3 regions of the Comamonas sp. JNW genome follow, and region 1 is predicted to be linked to each of the others. Evidence: riboswitches for the same ligand, from Rfam matches in the RefSeq annotation. Region 1 holds a riboswitch; each other region holds the start of a gene.

The links. Region 1 has a riboswitch for cobalamin ahead of DCO45_RS10700 (TonB-dependent receptor). Riboswitches for the same ligand answer to the same signal wherever they lie in the genome.
Region 2: linked by a shared signal. The riboswitch ahead of DCO45_RS16505 (ABC transporter substrate-binding protein) and the one ahead of DCO45_RS10700 (TonB-dependent receptor) in region 1 are both predicted to bind cobalamin.
Region 3: linked by a shared signal. The riboswitch ahead of DCO45_RS09850 (TonB-dependent receptor) and the one ahead of DCO45_RS10700 (TonB-dependent receptor) in region 1 are both predicted to bind cobalamin.

Annotation. Positions count from the first base shown of each region.
Region 1 is NZ_QETI01000006.1:77,666-83,854, reverse strand. It holds gene DCO45_RS10705 (cobyrinate a,c-diamide synthase) at 1-1,054, opposite strand, end outside; gene DCO45_RS10700 (TonB-dependent receptor) at 1,077-2,789, opposite strand; cobalamin riboswitch at 3,059-3,306, opposite strand; gene DCO45_RS10695 (hypothetical protein) at 3,344-3,559, shown strand; gene DCO45_RS10690 (cell division protein ZapA) at 3,559-3,978, shown strand; gene DCO45_RS10685 (sulfite exporter TauE/SafE family protein) at 4,428-5,249, shown strand; gene hemN (oxygen-independent coproporphyrinogen III oxidase) at 5,270-6,189, opposite strand, start outside.
Region 2 is NZ_QETI01000011.1:144,874-151,062, reverse strand. It holds gene DCO45_RS16525 (OprD family outer membrane porin) at 1-499, opposite strand, end outside; gene DCO45_RS16520 (pseudoazurin) at 532-981, opposite strand; gene DCO45_RS16515 (ABC transporter ATP-binding protein) at 994-1,797, opposite strand; gene DCO45_RS16510 (iron ABC transporter permease) at 1,794-2,864, opposite strand; gene DCO45_RS16505 (ABC transporter substrate-binding protein) at 2,889-3,911, opposite strand; cobalamin riboswitch at 4,172-4,397, opposite strand; gene DCO45_RS16500 (GNAT family N-acetyltransferase) at 4,444-4,992, shown strand; gene DCO45_RS16495 (F0F1 ATP synthase subunit epsilon) at 5,044-5,460, opposite strand; gene atpD (F0F1 ATP synthase subunit beta) at 5,532-6,189, opposite strand, start outside.
Region 3 is NZ_QETI01000005.1:189,113-195,301, reverse strand. It holds gene DCO45_RS09860 (MFS transporter) at 1-365, shown strand, start outside; gene DCO45_RS09855 (LysR substrate-binding domain-containing protein) at 548-1,492, shown strand; cobalamin riboswitch at 1,589-1,860, shown strand; gene DCO45_RS09850 (TonB-dependent receptor) at 2,100-4,136, shown strand; gene DCO45_RS09845 (ABC transporter substrate-binding protein) at 4,149-5,249, shown strand; gene DCO45_RS09840 (iron ABC transporter permease) at 5,246-6,189, shown strand, end outside.

The DNA of each region.
Region 1 (6,189 bases):
CGGCCAGTGCCACCATGCCGCCGCATTCGGCCCAGACGGGCTTGCGCTGTTCCAGGTGCGCCTGCAGATCCAGCTGCAAGCCGGCATTGGCCTTGAGCGCGGGCAGGTGCAGCTCCGGGTAGCCGCCAGGCAGCCACAGCGCATCGCAGGCGGGCAGGCGGTCGCCTGCGATCGGCGAGAAAAAGGCCAGCTCGGCGCCCATGGCCTGCAGGCATTCCAGATTGGCGGTGTAGATAAAGCTGAAAGCGGCATCGCGGGCGACGGCAATGCGGCGCCCGGCCAGCCAGGCGGGCACCGGGGCGGCAACAGCAGGCGCGGTAAAGGCCACCGTCCAGCGCTGCTGCCACTCTTGCCAGCTCAGCTGGCCCAGCGGCGTTAGCGCCAGCACGTCGGCGGCGGCATCCAGGCGCTCGGCAGCGTCGTGCAGCTCATGGGCTGCCACCAGGCCCAGGTGGCGCTCGGGCAGCAGGTTGGCGCGCGGTTTCGCAGCATCGAGGCTCACCTGGTGCATCGCGCCCAGCCACAGTGCCGGGTCGCGCAGGCCGCTGCGCAGCAGCTCACCATGGTGGGCAGTGGCCACGCGGTTGGCCAGCACACCGGCCAGCTGCAGGCCTGGGTCATAGTGCTGCAGGCCATGGGCAATGGCGCCAAAGGTAGCGGCCATGGCCGATGCATCGACCACCACCACAGCGGAGATGCCCAGCGACTTGGCCAGCTCGGCCGCGCTGTTGGCACCATCGAACAGGCCCATCACGCCTTCGATCAGCAGCACATCGTTGCTTTGCGCGGCCTGAAACAGGCGTGCGCGCACATCCACTTCACCGTTCATCCAGCGATCCAGCGCATGCACGGGCTGGCCGCTGGCCAGGCGCAGCCACTGCGGATCGAGAAAATCCGGGCCGCATTTGAACACCTGGACCCGCCGGCCCTGGCGGGCATGCAGGCGCGCCAAGGCTGCCGTCACCGTGGTCTTGCCCTGGCCCGATGCGGGCGCCGCAATCAGCAGTGCCACGCAAGCGGCCGTTGGGCGGTCCTGAACCGTCGTCTCTGTCATGGCTGGCTTATCCCCTCTGCGCTCAGCGCGGCATCCACTTCACACCCACATACACGCTGCGACCTTCGGTGGCATAGGTGCGTGCGGTCTGGTAGCGCTTGTCGGCCAGGTTGTTGATACGGGCGATCAGGTTCACATCCTTGGCCACCTCGGTCTGCGCCGACAGGTTGAACAAGGTGTAGCCGCCCAGCACATTGGTGTTGGCGGCATTGTCAAAGCGCTTGGCGCTGGTCTGCAGGTCGGCCGCCCAGGTCCAACCGGCTGCACGCGTCTCGGCGCCCAGGGTGGCATAGCGCTTGGCGCGGCGCGCCAGCAGCTTGTCGTTTTCGGTATCGCGCGGGTTCTGGAAGTCGACCGAACCATGCAGGTTGAACGCGCCCAGCTTGGTCGTGGCCGCCAAGGTAATGCCTTCCAGGCGTGCCTTGCCCACATTGGCATAGCAGCCGAATTCGCTGTCGCAACTGCCGGGCGACGAGAAGTTGATCAGGTTGGTGACCCGGTTGCGGTAGGCCGTGGCCGAGAAGCTGTCGGCACCCTGCGCCCAGCGCAGGCCCAGCTCGGCATTGCGGCTTTTCTCGGGCTGCAGCGATGCGTCGCCGTATTCGCTAAAGCGCTGGTAGAGCGTGGGCGCGCGAAAGGCCGTGCCCACTGTCGCGGTGGCGCGCCAGTTGGTTGCAAAGGCATAGCCATAGGCAGCGCTGCCGGTGGTCTTGCCGCCGAACTCGCTGTCGTCATCCCGGCGCAGGTTCAGCTGCACCGTGTGCGGGCCGGTGTTCAGGCCATAGCCCAGCGCCAGCGCATTCTGGTGGCGGTCGCGGTCAATGCCGCCATTCGTCAGCGCGTCGTCACGCCGCTCCAGTGCGGCCGTCAAGGTGTGGACGCCCAGGCGCCAGGTATTTTGGAACAGGTAGTTATGCAGGCGCGTGTCCGTCTGGTAGGGCGAGGGCCGGGTCTCGTAATAGTCGCGCGACTGGCTGAACTGCAGCTTGGTGCTGTAGTGCTCGGTCCACTGCGCCTGCCAGTTCAGGCCCAGCGCATACATCTTGTTCAGGCTGCGGTCGTCCTCGGTCAGGCTGCTGTCATAGCCCGAGTTCACATCGCTGGCCAGCAAGGTGGCTTCGAGCCGGTGCTGGCCGTTGAGCTGGTAGCCCAGGCGGCCGCTGACCGCATTGCTGCGGTAGTCGTCCTTGTCTGGGTTGGCGGTGGCCACGGTGCGGGCATTGAAGCCATCGGTCTGCGAGCGGTTCAGACCCAGCGCGTAATCCCAGCCGTCGGCGCCGCCGGAGATACCGGCCTCGGCCGTGAACGTGCCCCGGTTGCCAAAGCCCAGGCCGACATAGGGCTGGGGCGTGCCCTCACCTTTCTTGGTGAAGATCTGCACTACGCCGCCCATCGCGTCCGAGCCGTAGACGGCAGCGGCCGGGCCGCGCAGCACTTCGATGCGATCGATCAGCGCCAGCGGAATCGATTGCCAGGAGGCGCCGCCGGTCGATTGCGAATCCATGCGCACGCCATCAACATAGACAGCGGTAAAGCGCGAATCGGCGCCGCGCATGAACACGCTGGTCGTCGTGCCCGGCCCGCCGTTGCGCGAAATCTGGATGCCCGGCACGCGCGCGAGCACATCGGCCACGCTGCCCGGGCCCTGGCGCTCGATGGTCTGCGCATCGATGATGGACATGTCGGCCACCAGATCGGACAGCGGCTGCTCGATGCGGTTGGCGGTTACCACCATCTCTTGCAGGTTCTTACCCTCTGTTTCCTGGGCGGCTGTAGCCTGCTGCGCCTGAGCTTGCAGCGCCAACAGGGGCAACGCCGCTGCGATGGCCAAGGCCAAAAAACGGGGGGTATGGAGGGTGCCCGAGCGGGGCGCAAGCGCGGGACGCGCGCAGGGGCGTGTCGAAAAAGCAGAGGAAAACATGCACTGAGTTGGTGATGAACCACCCCGCGCCAGCCTCCCCGCCGGCAATGGGGAACACGGAAGCCGCGGCAAGGCCTCAGCCACGCGCCTCCACTATTGTTGGCCGGTATCCGGGCTGGCGATGACACAGCACACGCCTTCCCAAACACTTGTTCAAGGTATTCAGTGGCATAGTGGTGGCTGTGGATGGCGCAAAAGCCAACCATCGCTTACCGTTGCGGGGGCAGCGCAGGTTGCGCAAGGCTTGTAGGGCACAAGCAGCGCTCCTGCTTCCCGTTGAACTGCCCCCATGTGAACCACTGGGGCGAGCACCAACGGGTACAATTTTAGCGTTAAACCCATTGCGCACTTAAGAAGACTGTCTCTCTATGGCCACTACGCCTTCTATGGATCTGATGCTTGAGCGGGTGGAGGCACTGCTGAGCCGTCATGAGGCTTTGCAACGCGCCCACGCCCAATTGCAAGAGCAAGTCACCACCCTGACCCAGGAGCGCGACTCCCTCCAATCGCGCCTGACAGCGGCCCGCGCCCGCGTGGATGCACTGATCGAACGCCTGCCCAAGACCTTTGACCAGGACGAATGATGAAACAGCTGGAAGTACACATCATGCAGCAAAGCTATATGCTGGGCTGCCCCGAAGGCCAGGAAGCACGTCTGCTGGCTGCCGTCAAGCATGTCGATGAGGCCATGAGCGGCATCCGCGACGCGGGCAAGATCCGTGGCCGCGAGCGCATCGCTGTGCTGGCGGCCCTCAATGTCGCTTTTGACCTGCTTGATTTGCAAGTGCAAAACAGCCAGCTCAGCCAGACCGCAGACGCCCTGCAGGCGCAAGCTGCTGCGCAGTCTGCCGCGATGGTTGAGGTCCAGGCCCAGACCGCCCCTGGGGACCAGGCGAGCCTGGACTGGGATGCGCCCCGTGTGCAGTCGGTGATGCAACGGCTGGACGCGGCGCTGGCGCCGGCCCCCGCGCAACCGGCCGACACCCTGGGCACCAGCGCTTGAGGCACTGCCGCGAGCAGGCGCCAACACCAGATTGCCGCGCCATGCAATGCCTGGCTGCAAAATATCACGCCACCCATTGCTCAATCTGGCTAACCAGCTATCTTTTTTGACCAATCCAGGCACATTGAATTGCAGTTTTGGTGGGTGCGGCAGGCGCGAGCGATTACAATGAAAGCGTTCGCAGCCCTGCTGGACTTTATAGTTCCTTGAACCAATGCTCTACGAGCACGGGCTTGGTACATTACCTATTGAGCGTGATCGTCTCGCGTCAGATGAACCCAACGATAGGTTGCCCTCGCCCACCTGAACCCCCGGTTCAGGATGACGGTCCAGTGGATCCGCTGCGAACACCTGATTTTTTCGGGCAGGCTCCGCCCAACCTGTCTTCTCCTCTCCGCGACAGCGGGGTTTCAGGCCACCTGTTTCAGGTGGCCTTTTTACTGCGCGCCATGACTGATCCTCTTGTTTTGCTGCCGCTGTCGTTTCTGGGCCTGATCGGCGGTTTTCTGGCGGGCCTGCTGGGCATTGGCGGCGGCATGGTGCTGGTGCCCTTCATCACCTACATCCTGGGCACCCAGGGCGTGGCGCCGGAGCTGGCGATCAAGATGGCGATTGCCACCTCGATGGCGACCATCGTCTTCACCTCGATGTCCAGCGTGCGCGCCCACCACCAGCATGGCGCGGTGCGCTGGGACCTTGTCAAACGCCTGGCCCCGGGCATTGTGCTGGGCGGCCTGCTGGCCAGCCTGGGTATTTTTGCGGTGCTCAAGGGCAGCTACCTGGGTTTGTTTTTTGGCCTGTTCATTGGTTACTCGGCACTGCGCATGTTCCGCAAGCCCAATAGCCAGGCCATGCGCGCCATGCCGGGCACGGCCGGCCAGCTGGCTGCGGGTGGCGTGATCGGCTGCCTCTCGGGCCTGGTGGGCGCGGGCGGCGCCTTCATCAGCGTGCCTTTCATGACCTGGTGCAGCGTGCCGATGCACAACGCGGTAGCCACGAGCTCGGCGCTGGGCTTTCCGATTGCGGTCACCAATGTCATCGGCTTCATGGTGGCCGGCCTGCACCTGCAGGGGCTGCCACCGCATTCGCTGGGTTATATCTGGCTGCCCGGCCTGGCCGCCATTGCCACCTGCAGCGTGCTGACCGCGCCGCTGGGCGCCCGCGCCGCGCACCGGCTGCCGGTGGGCCAGCTCAAGAAGATCTTTGGCGGCATCTTGCTGTGCCTGGCGCTCTACATGCTCTACAAGAGCTTGGCGGCCTGGCAGGGCTGAGGCCCGCCCACGCCCTGCCCTCAGATAATCCGCGAGAAGCGCGCCCGGTTGCGGTCGGCCTGCAGGTTCTTGTCAAACACCATGGCGACGCCACGCACAAAGTACCAGCCCAGCTCGGTCACATTGATCGATTCGTCGCTCAGCTGCACCAGGCCCTGCTCCTGCAGCTCACGCAGCTGGGCCAGCTCGGCGGCAAAGTACTGCGCAAAATCAATCAGCCAGGCCTGCTCCAGCGATTCAATCGCCAGGCACCCCTGGCACATCAGGCCCATGATCACCGTGCGGCGCAGCAGGTCGTCGCGCGTCAGTGCCAGCCCACGCACCACGGGAATCTGGCCCTGGTCGATCAGGTCGTAGTACTCCTCCAGGGTCTTGGCATTTTGGCTGTAGGTGGCGCCAATGCGTCCGATGGCTGACACGCCCAGCGCCATAAGATCGCAATCGGGCTGGGTGCTGTAGCCCTGAAAGTTGCGGTGCAGGCGGCCCTGGCGCTTGGCCACCGCCAAGGCATCGTCGGGCAAGGCGAAATGGTCCATGCCCACATACACATAACCGGCGGCTTCCAGCGCCGCCAGGGCCTGGGCCAGCATCGCCAGCTTGTCGGCGGGGCTGGGCAGGTCCTGGGCCTGGATGCGGCGCTGGGGCTTGAAGCGCTCGGGCAGGTGCGCATAGGCATACAGCGCAATGCGGTCGGGCCGCAGCGCGTTGACCTGCTCCATGGTGCGCACAAAGCTGGCCGGGCTTTGTTGGGGCAGACCATAGATCAAATCGATATTGATGGATTCAAAGCCGATAGCGCGCGCCTGCTCGACCAAGGCAAACACCTGGTCAGCGGGCTGCTCGCGGTGCACCGCCTTTTGCACCAGCGGGTCAAAGTCCTGCACGCCAAAGCTCAGCCGGTTGAAGCCGAGCCGGTACAGGTGCTGCAGGCGCTCGCCGC
Region 2 (6,189 bases), on a different contig from region 1:
GCAGCAGGCGGGTGTCGGACGAGTGGAAGATCGGGTTCTTGGTGCGCATCTCACCCACCTTCAGCTCGGTCGACGACCAGCGCAGCTTGAGCGCCGCCCCTGCGCGGCCAAAGCTGTCCTGCAGGTCCGTGCCGTCCTTGGCGATATAGCGCGGGTTGCTGCGCACCTTGTCGGCCTCCGAGCCCAGGTTGATGCCGCCATAGGCATGCGCATCCAGCCCCAGGCCAACCACCCCCTGCGTGTAGCCCGAGCTGAAGTTCATCATCAGCCCATAGGCCGCTTCGGCGGCCTTGTCCGAGCGCGCGCCGCCCGACACCACGCGCGTGCTGTCACCGTGCCGGTAGTCCAGCTGCTCATAGACCATGCGGTTGACCATGCCCAGGCTCGCACCCTCGATCAAGCCCTTGGCCTCGTCCTGCGCGCCGGCCTGTGCCTGGCCACCCATCACAGCCAGCAAGGCCAGGCCGCTCGCCCGGGCGATCCATGTGAAATTGTTCATTGTCTTGTGTCGCTAATAATCACTGCAGCCATTCAGCGCGGCGCCGAGGCGCGGCTGACGATGTCCTTGAAGCGTTGCTGCGCACGCTCGGGCACCTCGGCGGGCACCTGCAGGCCGGGCAGCGGCGCATCGCCCACCTGCACCAGCATCACCATGCCCATCGCGTAATGGGGCAGGCACTGCACGCCATAGAGGCCCGGGGCATCAAAGCTGACCTCGATCTCCTCGTTGATCTTGCCCTTGAAGGGCTTGGCACCGGCGGGCGCCATGCCCGGGATGCTGACCGCATCGTGACCGCTGCTGCTAGCCAGGAACTTGACCTTGTCGCCCGGCTTGATCTGCAAAAACTCGGGCTCATAGGTCATTGCGCCGGTGGCGCTGCGGTTGCGCATCTTGACTTCAAAAGTCTCTGCGCCCGCCTGGCTGCACAGCAAGGCGCTCAACACAACAGGTAGCCAGATTCGGTGGTTCAGGGTGGGCATATCGGCTCACAGTCAGGAAGAAGAAAGCGGGCGAAAACGCAGCACGCGGCTGCCGTCCCAGGGGTCGACCAGCGCGCTGGCCTCGACGCGAAAAACTTGCGCCAGCAGCGCGGCATCGAGCACCTGCTCGGGCCTGCCCAGCGCAACGAGCCGGCCTTGCTGCATGACGGCCAGCCGGTCGCAGGCCAGCGCCTGGTTCAGGTCATGCAGGGCCACGACCTTGGTGACGGGCAGGCTGCGGATCAAGGCCATCAGCGACAGCTGCTGGTGGATATCGAGGTGGTTGCAGGGCTCATCGAGCAGCAGCACACCGGGCTGCTGCGCCAGCGCGCGTGCGATGTGTACGCGCTGGCGCTCGCCGCCCGAGAGGCTGTGCCAGGCGCTGTGGCGGCGGTCCGCCATGCCCACGGCATCGAGGGCCTGCTGCACGGCCTCCCAGTCCTGCGCGGCAAAAGGCTGCAGCGCCGACAGCCAGGGCGTGCGCCCTAGCGCCACCGCGTCTTCGACGCTGATGGCATCCTGCGTCTCGGCCATCTGCGCCACCAGGGCCAGCTCACGCGCAACGGCGCGGCGCCCCCTCTTGTGCAGCGGCTGGCCCTGCAGCAGCACCTGGCCCTCGTTGGGCCGGATCACACCGGCGAGCAAGCGCAGCAGGCTGGATTTGCCCGAGCCGTTGGGGCCGATCAGCCCCAGCATTTCGTGGCGCTGCACCGGCAGGCTGAGCTGCTCGACAACCGGCCGGCCCTGCAGGCGCAGGCCCAGCGCACAGGCCTGCAACACGGGTTGATCCGCCTTGACCACAGCTGCCGCCGTCATCCGCGCCTCCGCTGGCTTTGGAGCAGGATGACGGCAAACACCGGCGCCCCGACCAGGGCGGTGATGACGCCAATGGGCAGCACCTGGCCCCGGATCAGGGTGCGCGAGAGAACATCGGCGGCGATCAGAAACACCGCGCCCATCATCGCGCTGGCAGGCACCAGTCGCCGGTGGCTGACGCCGACCAGCATGCGCGCGGCATGTGGAATCACCAGGCCGACAAAGCCGATCGCGCCAACGATGGAGACCATGACGGCCGTCATCAGCGCCGCGGCCAGCAGCAGCACCAGTTGCACACGGCGCACCGGCACGCCCAGCGCGGCCGCCGATTCGCTGCCAAAGGTGAAGGCATCGAGCGCGCGCGTATGCAGCAGGCACAGCAGCAAACCGGTGATCGCGATGCAGGCCGTGAGCACGGTATCGGGCCAGCGCACGCCGCTCAGGCTGCCCAGCAGCCAGAACATGATGCCCCGGGCCTGCTCGGCACTGCCCGACTTGGTGATGATGAGCGAGGTCAGCGCATTGAACAGCTGCGAGCCCGCAATGCCGGCCAGCACAATCTGGCCGCTGTTGCGCAGCCCGCCGCTGCCGGCGGCGTGGGCCAGCAGGGCGACCAGTGCAAATGCGCAGAGCGCGCCAAAAAAGGCGCCCACGGTCATCGAGATGGCGCCCGCGCCGATGCCCACGACGGTCACCAGCACTGCGCCGGTGGAGGCCCCGGCAGAGATGCCGAGCAAATAGGGTTCGGCCAGCGCATTGCGCAGCAGCGATTGCAAAATGACGCCCGAGACCGCCAGGCCCGCGCCGCAGCTGGCCGCCACCAGCGCGCGGGGCAGGCGGTAGTTCCAGACAATGCCCTGGCTGATGGGATCGATGGCGTAGTGGGCACCGGCCAGCTTGTTGGCCAGCACCTGCAGCACCAGGCTGGGCGACAGCGCCGTCTCGCCAATGGTGATGCCCAGCGCCACGCTCAGCAGCATCGCCAGTGCCGCGCCCAGGCACCAGGCGGCCCCATGCAGCGGCCTGCGCAGCGCCGATGGGCGCGCTGATGCCGTTGCCACCATCATGCAGAGCCTTGCATCAGCGGCTGATCAACGCGCGGCCGCTGGGCCGAGCTTGCGTACCGCATCGCTGATCTGCTCCATGCCATCGACCAGGCGGATCGAGCCTTGCAGCGCATCGGCATCAACAATGACGATGCGGTTGTTCTTGACCGCATCCATGTGCTGGGTGACCGGGTCCATCTTCAGAAACTCCAGCTTCTTTTGGTAGTCGTCCGCAGGGAAGCGGCGGCGGTCCATGCGGGCGATCACCAGGACCGAGGGGTTGGCCTTGGCAATCGTCTCCCAGCCCACGGTGGGCCATTCTTCGGACGAGTCGACGATATTGCGCAGGCCCAAGGTCTGCAGCATGTAGCCGGCAACGCCATTCTTACCAGCCATATACGGGTCGATGGCCAGATCGGCGCTGGAGAACCACAGCGCAGCCGAGAGGTTCGGCTGCTGCGCCGCCTGGACCTTGGCGACCGCTTTGGCCTGGCGCTCGCGCAGGTCCTTGACCAGGCGCTCGCCCTGGGGCTGCACATCAAAGAGCTGCGCCAGTTGCGTGATGCTCTTGTAGAGCGCCTGCACATCGTAGGCCGCGGTGCGGGTGCCATCGGCGCCCTTGAGGTTGTTCTTGCCTTCACAGTCGGAGGGCATCGCATAGGTGGCAATGCCCAGGTCATGGAACTGCTCGCGCGTGCCCACGACGCCGTCCTTGCCGACCATCCACTCGAACTGCGACACCACCAGTGCCGGGCGCTTGCCGATCACCGACTCGAAGCTCGGGTCGTTGTCCGCAAGGCGTGGCACCTTGTCATTGATCGCCTTGAACTGGGGCAGCACGGCGTTGAACCACAGCGAGGTGCCCACCAGCTTGTCGCCCAGACCCAGCGCATACAGCATCTCGGTGCCGGCCTGGCCGATGGTGACGACCGAGGCGGGCGCCTGCTTGAGGGACACCGCGTAGCCGCAGTTGTGCAGCTGCATCGGATAAGGGGCAGCCCAGGCGGACAGCGAGGTGAATACACAGGTAGCCAACAGGGCAGGCAGCGCAAAACGGCGAACAGGCATCGGAATCGTCTCTCCAGGTAGAGGCTGGGCATGCGGGCCGTGCGAGCCGATCCGGTGCGGGGCGCTGCCCGGTGGAGCCAGGACAGGCTTGCGCAGACGAGACGCTGCTCACCGCCCGGACACCCCGCCGGTCATGATCAAAACACACGCACATCCGCCATGAATGGGTTTGCATCACCGGTGTTTGCGATGTTCGCCTTGCAGCGCGCAAACCGGTGGCATGCCTGTTTCTCTGTGCAAACCAGGGGCTTGCCAGTGGGTTGTGAATGCATGACCTTGGCAGGTCTCCTGACTGGCCGGTCTGCGCAGACCATCGCCTTCCCGAACCGCAGTTCAGTGGCGCATGGATGGCCTGCTCGTGGCCTACAGTTGCGGGGGCAGTTCCGTTTGGGGCGCTGGCTGCCGGCTCGCGCTCCCTGGATTCCCTCATGCCCCGGCACCCTGCCGTGCGCATGTTCTTGCGAAACCAAAGTGGCTGTACTGTAGCCGATTTACAGGGCCTGCATGCTAAGCTGCAGGCCGTTTGATGGCCATGAACCACCCACCCACTACACCCAGCGCATACGGCATCCGCCGCGTTGAACATCTCGCGCCGGTGGCGGCCTTTTTGCAGGCGGCGCGCCAGACCATGTTCGGCGATCGGGTCGATACCAACACGCCGCAGGCCGACCTGCGCGACTTTGCCTCGGTCTACGCATCGCCCGGCGGCTGCATGCTGGCGGCCTGGCAGGGCGACAGCGTCATCGGCAGCATTGCCTACCGCGCCTATGACGGGCGCTTTGCCCATCTGACCGTGCCCAGTGCAGGCACCGCCGAGGTGGTGCGCCTGTATGTGGATCCGGCCTGGCGCCGGCAAGGCCTGGCTGGCGTGCTGTTCGCGCAGCTGCGTCAGCGGGCGCTGCAGCAGGGTGTGCAGCGGCTCTACCTGCACACGCATCCTTTTTTGCCAGGCGCGCAAACCTTCTGGCAGCGCCAGGGTTTTATCACCCTGCACCAGGATGCCGACCCGCTGTGGCAAACCATCCATATGCAGCAGGTGCTGCAGACGGGGCCTGCTCCGACGCATCCGGTACGGGCGTAAAAAAACCACCGCATGCGGTGGTTTTCCTGTGGCAGTTGCGCAAACAGCGGATCAGCGCTTCTTGCGGTATTTTTGCAGGGCGGCAATCTGGGCGGCCATGACGGACAGCTCGGATTGGGCCTTGGCCAGGTCAAGCTCGCCCTTGGCGTTCTTGAGGGCTTCTTCAGCCTTTTGCTTGGCTTCAACCGCTTTTTGCTCGTCCAGGTCCTTGCCGCGCACAGCGGTGTCGGACAGCACGGTCACGCAGTCGGGTTGCACTTCGAGAATGCCACCAGCCACGAAGATGAACTCTTCGCCGCCGTCGGCCTTCTCAATGCGCACCGAACCCGGCTTGATGCGGGTGATCAACGGCGTGTGGCGGGCGTAGATACCGAGTTCGCCCATTTCACCAGGCAAAGCCACAAAGCGGGCTTCGCCGGAGAAGATGGATTCTTCAGCACTGACCACATCAACGTGGAAGGTGTTCATCTTTGATCCTCAGAGTGAAAAAGAAACTAGTTTGCGAGCAGGGCTGCGTGCGGCAGCCCGTTCTGCAAAGCTTAGATCTTCTTCGCCTTCTCGATGGCTTCGTCGATCGTGCCAACCATGTAGAAGGCTTGCTCGGGCAGGTGGTCGCACTCGCCGTTGACGATCATCTTGAAGCCGCGGATGGTTTCCGACAGCGGCACGTACTTGCCTGGAGCGCCCGTGAACACTTCAGCAACGTGGAAAGGCTGCGACAGGAAACGCTGGATCTTGCGAGCGCGGGCCACGACGAGCTTGTCTTCGGGAGCCAGTTCGTCCATACCCAGAATCGCAATGATGTCGCGCAGTTCGGTGTAGCGCTGCAGGGTACCCTGCACCTGGCGGGCGACCGAGTAGTGCTCTTCACCGACCACTTGGGGGTCCAGCTGGCGGCTGGTCGACGCCAGGGGGTCCACCGCAGGGTAGATACCCAGCGAAGCAATGTCACGCGACAGCGCCACGGTGGAGTCCAAGTGGGCGAAGGTCGTTGCTGGCGATGGATCGGTGTAATCGTCCGCTGGCACGTAGACGGCCTGGATCGAGGTGATCGAGCCCACCTTGGTCGAGGTGATACGCTCTTGCAGACGGCCCATTTCTTCGGCCAGCGTAGGCTGGTAGCCCACGGCCGAAGGCATACGGCCCAGCAGTGCGGACACTTCGGTACCGGCCAGCGTGTAGCGGTAGATGTTGTCC
Region 3 (6,189 bases), on a different contig from region 1:
TGGCGATTGCGGTATTGGCCGTGCCTTGCTTTCACCTGCTGCTCGAAGGCAGCACCGCCGCCAAGATCTCGTCCTTGATGGTGCTCAACTTCTGTCTGGCCATGCTGCTGGGCAGCATCTACTCGATCATCCCTTCGATGTTCCACACCAGCGTGCGCTTCAAGGGCATGGCGCTGAGCTACAACGTGGCTGTGGCGATGTTTGCCGGCACCGCGCCGATGATCAACTCCTGGTTGATTGCCCGCACCGGCAACCCGGTCGTGCCTGCCTACTACCTCATTGGCGCGGCAATCATTGGCCTCATCGCCCTGGTCAGCAGCCGGGACCGCACCGGTCTGCCGATGCATGGTGATCCGGTCCAGTAAGGCCATGCGCTGCTGAGCGCTGCGCCAGCCCGAACGCATCCCTTCTGGATGCGTTTTTTTATGCATCAGCGGGGCAGGGCGCAGCAGGCAAGAGCGGTGGCATGCCGGCCCGCTGGGCGCCGGGCTGCGACCTATAATCATCGCCAGCCCGGGCTCTGCCTCTCCTGGCCTGGCGCTCCTCCATGAAATACAAGCTCCCGCCCCTGCAGCCACTGCGCGTGTTCGAGTCCGTCTACCGCCATGGCTCGATCCGCAAGGCGGCCGACGAGCTGTGCCTGACGCCACAGGCCGCCAGCCAGCAACTCAAGCAATTGGAAAGTGCGCTGGATGTGCAACTGTTCGAGCGCGGCGCGCGGGGCCTGGCGGCCAGCGCCGAGGCGCAGACCTTGTACCACTATGTGGAGCAGGGGCTCGATGCACTGAGCCAGGGGCTGGAAGCCGTGCGCTCCCACCACAAGGCTGCGCAGTTCCATATCCAGGTCAGCCCATACTTTGCAACCCAGTACCTGATCCGCTCGCTGCCCTCGTTCACCAAGGATTACCCGGAGCTCGATCTGCGCATCTCCATCGGTGTGGAGCTGCCTTCGTTCGATAGCGGCGATCTGGATGCAGCCATTGTCTGGGGCTACGGCGGTGTGGACCACCTCGATGAAACGCCGCTGCTCGAAGACCTCAAGGTGATCGTGGCTGCGCCGCAGCTGCTGGCCGAGCACCCGGTGGAGACAGCGCAGGATTTGCCGCACCACCGGCTGATATCGCCGCTGACGCACAACAGTCTGTGGCAGGACATTTATGCGATGCTGGGCCTGGAGCCCGGCGGCAAGCATGTCAGCCCCATGCTGCTGCACACGCACGATGCGATGCTGCAAGCCGTTCTCAGCGGGCAGGGCGTGGGCCTACTGTCCTATGTCGATGCGCTCAGCTATATCCACAGCGGCAAGCTGCTCGCACCCTTTGGGGCGGAGCTGCTGCGACAACTGCCGATGGACAGAACGCCCAAGTTCCACCTCTACACCCGCCGGGGCGGGGGAGAGCGCCCAATCCAGGCCAGCTTTCGGCAGTGGCTGCTGGGCCAGCTGCGCAGCACTGACTTCATCGGCTATGCGACGCGGCTGCCGCAGGGCTGATACAGCCACTGGGGCATGCGCTGTATCGCCCAGCTGACACAGGCCATGGCCAAAAGGCACTGCCCGGGCTTGCGGCTGGTACACTGGCTGCGCTTTGAAAAAAGCCTATCTACAGGTGCTCGCATGCGAGTGAAACGGGAACAAGGTCGGGAGTGCGCTCCCCCAAGCCTTGGCTGCCCCCGCAACGGTAGACAGGAAACGTAGCCGATGCGGCCCGCTCCCACGCGGGCCCAGTCACTGGGGTTGAGAGAGTGTCCACGCCTGCCAGGCAATAAGACACCCGCACCCTGGGAAGACCGGCTACCGGGTCAGCGCCTGCGCTGCACCGCCTGTAAGCCCGGAGACCGGCCTGTTCCTAGTCGCAGTGCGCGCTGTGCCTCTGGCCAGCACGTGCTCTCTCAACTGTCTGCGGGGTGTGGACGGCGGTTCTTCGCGCGACCCCGTCTTGGGGGGTGACCGCGTGCAGTGCAGCCCCCGCATCAGGCAGTTAGCGCCTTTTGTTGAAATGACTGCAGTTCCTTTTCCGAAAAACCGGCTCCTGGCCGCCCAGCGGCTCTCTTCCTCCTTGCGCCTGGTTGGCAGCTCCTGTGTTCTGTGTTTGCCCGCCTTGGGCATCACAGTAGCCCATGCCCAAGAAGCCTCACTGCCTGAAGTGGTGGTGAGCGACCAGCGCAGCGAGCCCAATGCGCTCCAGCTGCCGTCGACCTCGGCGAGCAAGCTGGCCGTGCCGCTGCAGGACCTGCCCGCCAGTGTCAGCTCGGTCTCGGCCGTGCAGGTGCAAGAGCGTGCCGACTACGAGGTGGTCGATGCCGTGGGCCGCAGCGTGGGCCTGAGTGCCAATGGCACGCCTGGCAATGGCGGGCTGTCGTTCTCCAGCCGGGGCTTTACCGGTGTGAACTCGGTCGGCGTGGCCGAAGACGGGCTGAGCCTGGGGGTTGCAGCCGGCACCGTGGCCTATCCCAATTCCAGCTGGGGCTATGAGCGCTTTGATGTGCTGCGCGGCCCCGCATCGCTGATGTACGGCAGCGGCACCATGGGCGCCACGGTGAACGCGGTGCGCAAGGAACCCAGCCGCAGTACATCGACCGAATTGCTGCTGGGCGCTGGCTCCCACGGCACCGCCCGCGCGGGCCTGGGCAGCACCGGCGCGCTGAGCGACAGCCTGAGCTACCGCCTGGATGTTTACGGCGATCGCACCGATGGCGAGCGCCAACTGGGCAACAGCGACAGCAAGAAGATCATGAGCGCCATCCGCTGGCAGGCGAGCAGCGATCTGCGCCTGGACCTGACGGCCGATGTCAGCGACCAAAGGCCCGAGCGCTACTTTGGCACCCCGGTGGTCGATGGCAAGCCGGTGGCGGCGCTGGGCGACCGCAATTTCAACTTTCTCGACAGCGACATCCACTACAAGGACCAGCGCTACAAATTGAGGGCCGAGTGGAATGTGAGCGAGGCGCTGGTGCTGCGCAACGAGACCTACCATATGAAGGCCGACCGCCACTGGAAGAACATCGAAGGCTATGACTACGATGCCAGCACGCGCACGGTTCACCGCTACGACTACCTGGAGATCGGCCACGACCTGGAGCAAAGCGGCAACCGCTTAGGCGCCGTTTTCAAGCCCGGCCAGCATGAGATAGCGATGGGCTGGGATGTGTCGCAGGCCAAGTTCACCGCGCTCAACAGCTCGCCCTATACCGGTGAATCCGATGTGCCGCTGACCGGTGGCACCAGTGGCTACTGGGACAGCCCAGACCCTTACAAGCCGCGCATGACCTCGCGCATCCGCCAAAACGCCTTCTACCTGGAAGACGCCTGGAAGCTGGGCGAGCAGTGGCTGCTGATGGCCGGCCTGCGCCGCGACCTCTATGATTTTGACCGCATGGATTTGCTCAGCCAAGCCCGCTTTGACAAGACCTTGGGCGGCACCTCCTGGCGCCTGGGCCTCACGCACAAGCTGGGCCAGCACACCAGCATGTATGCGCAAGTCAGCACAGGCCATGACCCGGTCAACAGCCTGCTGTCGCTGACCCAGTCGCAAACCGGCTTTAGCTTGAGCAAAGGCCGCCAGGTGGAAGTGGGCATCAAGCAGCAGCTGCCCAATGGCCAGGGCGAATGGACTCTGGCGGTCTTCGATATCCGCAAGAAAGACATCATCACCCGCGATCCGGACCGCCCCGCGCTGTCGATCCAGGGCGGCAAGCAGTCGTCCAAGGGGATCGAGCTGGCAGGCAGCTGGCGGGCGACCAAGGCCTGGCGCTTCGAGGGCAACCTGGGCTATGCGGATGCCCAGTTCGACGAGCTGCTCGAAGGCGCCACAGCCATTGACCGCGCTGGCAACCAGCCGGCCAATGTGCCGCGCTACACGGCCAATGCCTGGGCCCATTACCAGACGGGCGATTGGCGCGCATCGCTGGGTCTGCGCCATGTTGCCAGCCGCTACACCAGCAACGCCAATACCGCGCAGCTCCCCGCCTACACGGTGGCCGATGCGGTGCTGGGCTGGAACCTGAACCGCACAACCACCTTGAACCTGGTGGGCCGCAATCTGGCCAACAAACGCTATGCTGCATCGTCCTACGGCTCGCAATGGCTGATGGGCAATGGCCGCAGTTTTGAGCTGATGGCCCATCTGCGTTTCTGAGCAAGGTAGAGCATGACCACAAGCGCTTCCCGGCAAACCCTGCGTGCCCTGGCGGCAGCTGCTTCCCTGATGCTGACCGGCTGCGACGGGCCAGCGGGCCAGCAGCCGCCCAGCCGCCCCAGCCAGGCGGCGGCCATCCCCATGGCCGAAGCGGCAGCAGTGCCCGCAGGCCTGCGGGCTGCGCCGTTGGAGATCGATGTCTGCGGCCAGCCCCAGCGCTATGACCGGGTGCCCCAGCGCGCCATCACGCACGATGTGAACATCACCGAGATGTTCCTGTTTCTGGGCCTGGGCCCCAAGCTGGTGGGCTACTCGGGCATACCGTCGCGCAAGGAAATCAGCCCCGAGCTGATGACCCAGCTCGCCCAGGTGCCCAAGCTGTCGTCGCAGGACATGAACCTGGAAAACATGCTCGAGGCACGTGCTGACTTTGTGTTTGGCGGCTGGAGCTATGGCTTTCGCCCCGGCGGGGTCACGCCCGAGCTGCTGGCCCAGCATGGCGTAGCCAGCTATGTGCTGTCCGAGTCCTGCATCCACGTGCAAAAGCGCGAGCGTGTGGCGCTGGGCGATACCTTGGCAGACCTGCGCAATGTGGCGCGTATCTTTGCTATCGAAGCCCAGGCGCAAGGGCAGATTGACAAATTGCAGGCCTCGATCGACCAGCTGGCCGTGCAGATGCAGGGCAATACGCACAGGCCGCGCGTCTTTGTGTTTGACAGCGGCGAGAAGATACCCACGACCGTGGGCGGTTTTGGCATGCCCCAGGCCATGCTCGATGCCGCAGGCGGCAGCAATATCTTTGCCGACATCGCCAGCAACTGGCCCAAGGGCAACTGGGAGGATGTGATCACCCGCGACCCGGAATGGATCGTCATCATCGACTATGGCCAGCCCAGCGCCCAGGGCAAGATCGATTTTCTGCGCGCCAAGCCTGAGCTGGCTGGGGTGTCTGCGATCCGCGAGCAGCGCTTTTTTGTCATCAGCTATGCCGAAGCCACGCCAGGCCCGCGCAATGTGCATGTGGCCCAGCGCCTGGCTGCCGCCTTGCACCCGGATCGCCGTATCACCGTGGACTCCGTTCCCTGGCTGCCTGCAGCGGAGCCCAAGCCGTGAGCCATGCGCCGGGCTGCGACGGCCTGCATGAACGCCAGCGGCGCGCGCCCTGGTCCTTGGCGCTGTGCCTGCTGCTGCTCTTGGCCCTGCTGCTGGCCAGCGGCCTGGCCGCCATCACCTGGGGCTCGGCATCGCTGCACGCGTCAACGGTGTGGTCGGTCATCTGGCAGCAGCTGCTGGGCGGCGGGTGGCAGCCAGATGCTGGGCAGGGCGGCATCAGCCAGCAGCACTACCAGATTGTCTGGATGGTGCGCATGCCCCGGGTGCTGCTCGCGGCGCTCGTCGGCGCCGGCCTGGCCGTCGTGGGCGTGGTGATGCAGGCGATGGTGCGCAACCCGCTGGCCGACCCCTACATGCTGGGCGTGTCCTCGGGGGCATCGGTGGGGGCCGTTTCGGTACTGGCCTATGGCAGCCTGGCGGTGGCTGGCCTTTATGCGATCACCGCAGGCGCCTTTATCGGTGCACTGCTGGCTACCGCGCTGGTCTATGCGCTGGCCCAGCAACAAGGGCGCCTGCATGCGACCCGGCTGATCCTGAGCGGCGTGGCCATCGGCTACATGCTGATGGGGGTCACGAGCCTCATCACGTTGACGGCCGGCCAGCGCGAGCTGGCCAATGCCTTGCTGACCTGGACCTTGGGCAGCCTGGCCGCAACGCAGTGGAGCGCCCTGGGCCTGCCCGCAGCCGTGCTGGGCCTGGGCCTGCTGTGGCTGCTGCTCTGCGCCCGCCAGCTCAATGCCTTGCTGATCGGCGACGAGGGCGCGGCCACCTTGGGACTGAACACTGCCAGCCTGCGCTTGCAGTTGTTCGTCGTGGTGTCGCTGCTGACGGGCACCATGGTGGCGGTGAGTGGCGCCATCGGCTTTGTCGGCCTGGTCATCCCCCATATCACGCGCATGCTGGTGGGCAGCGACCACCGCCGCGTGCTACCGGTCAGCGC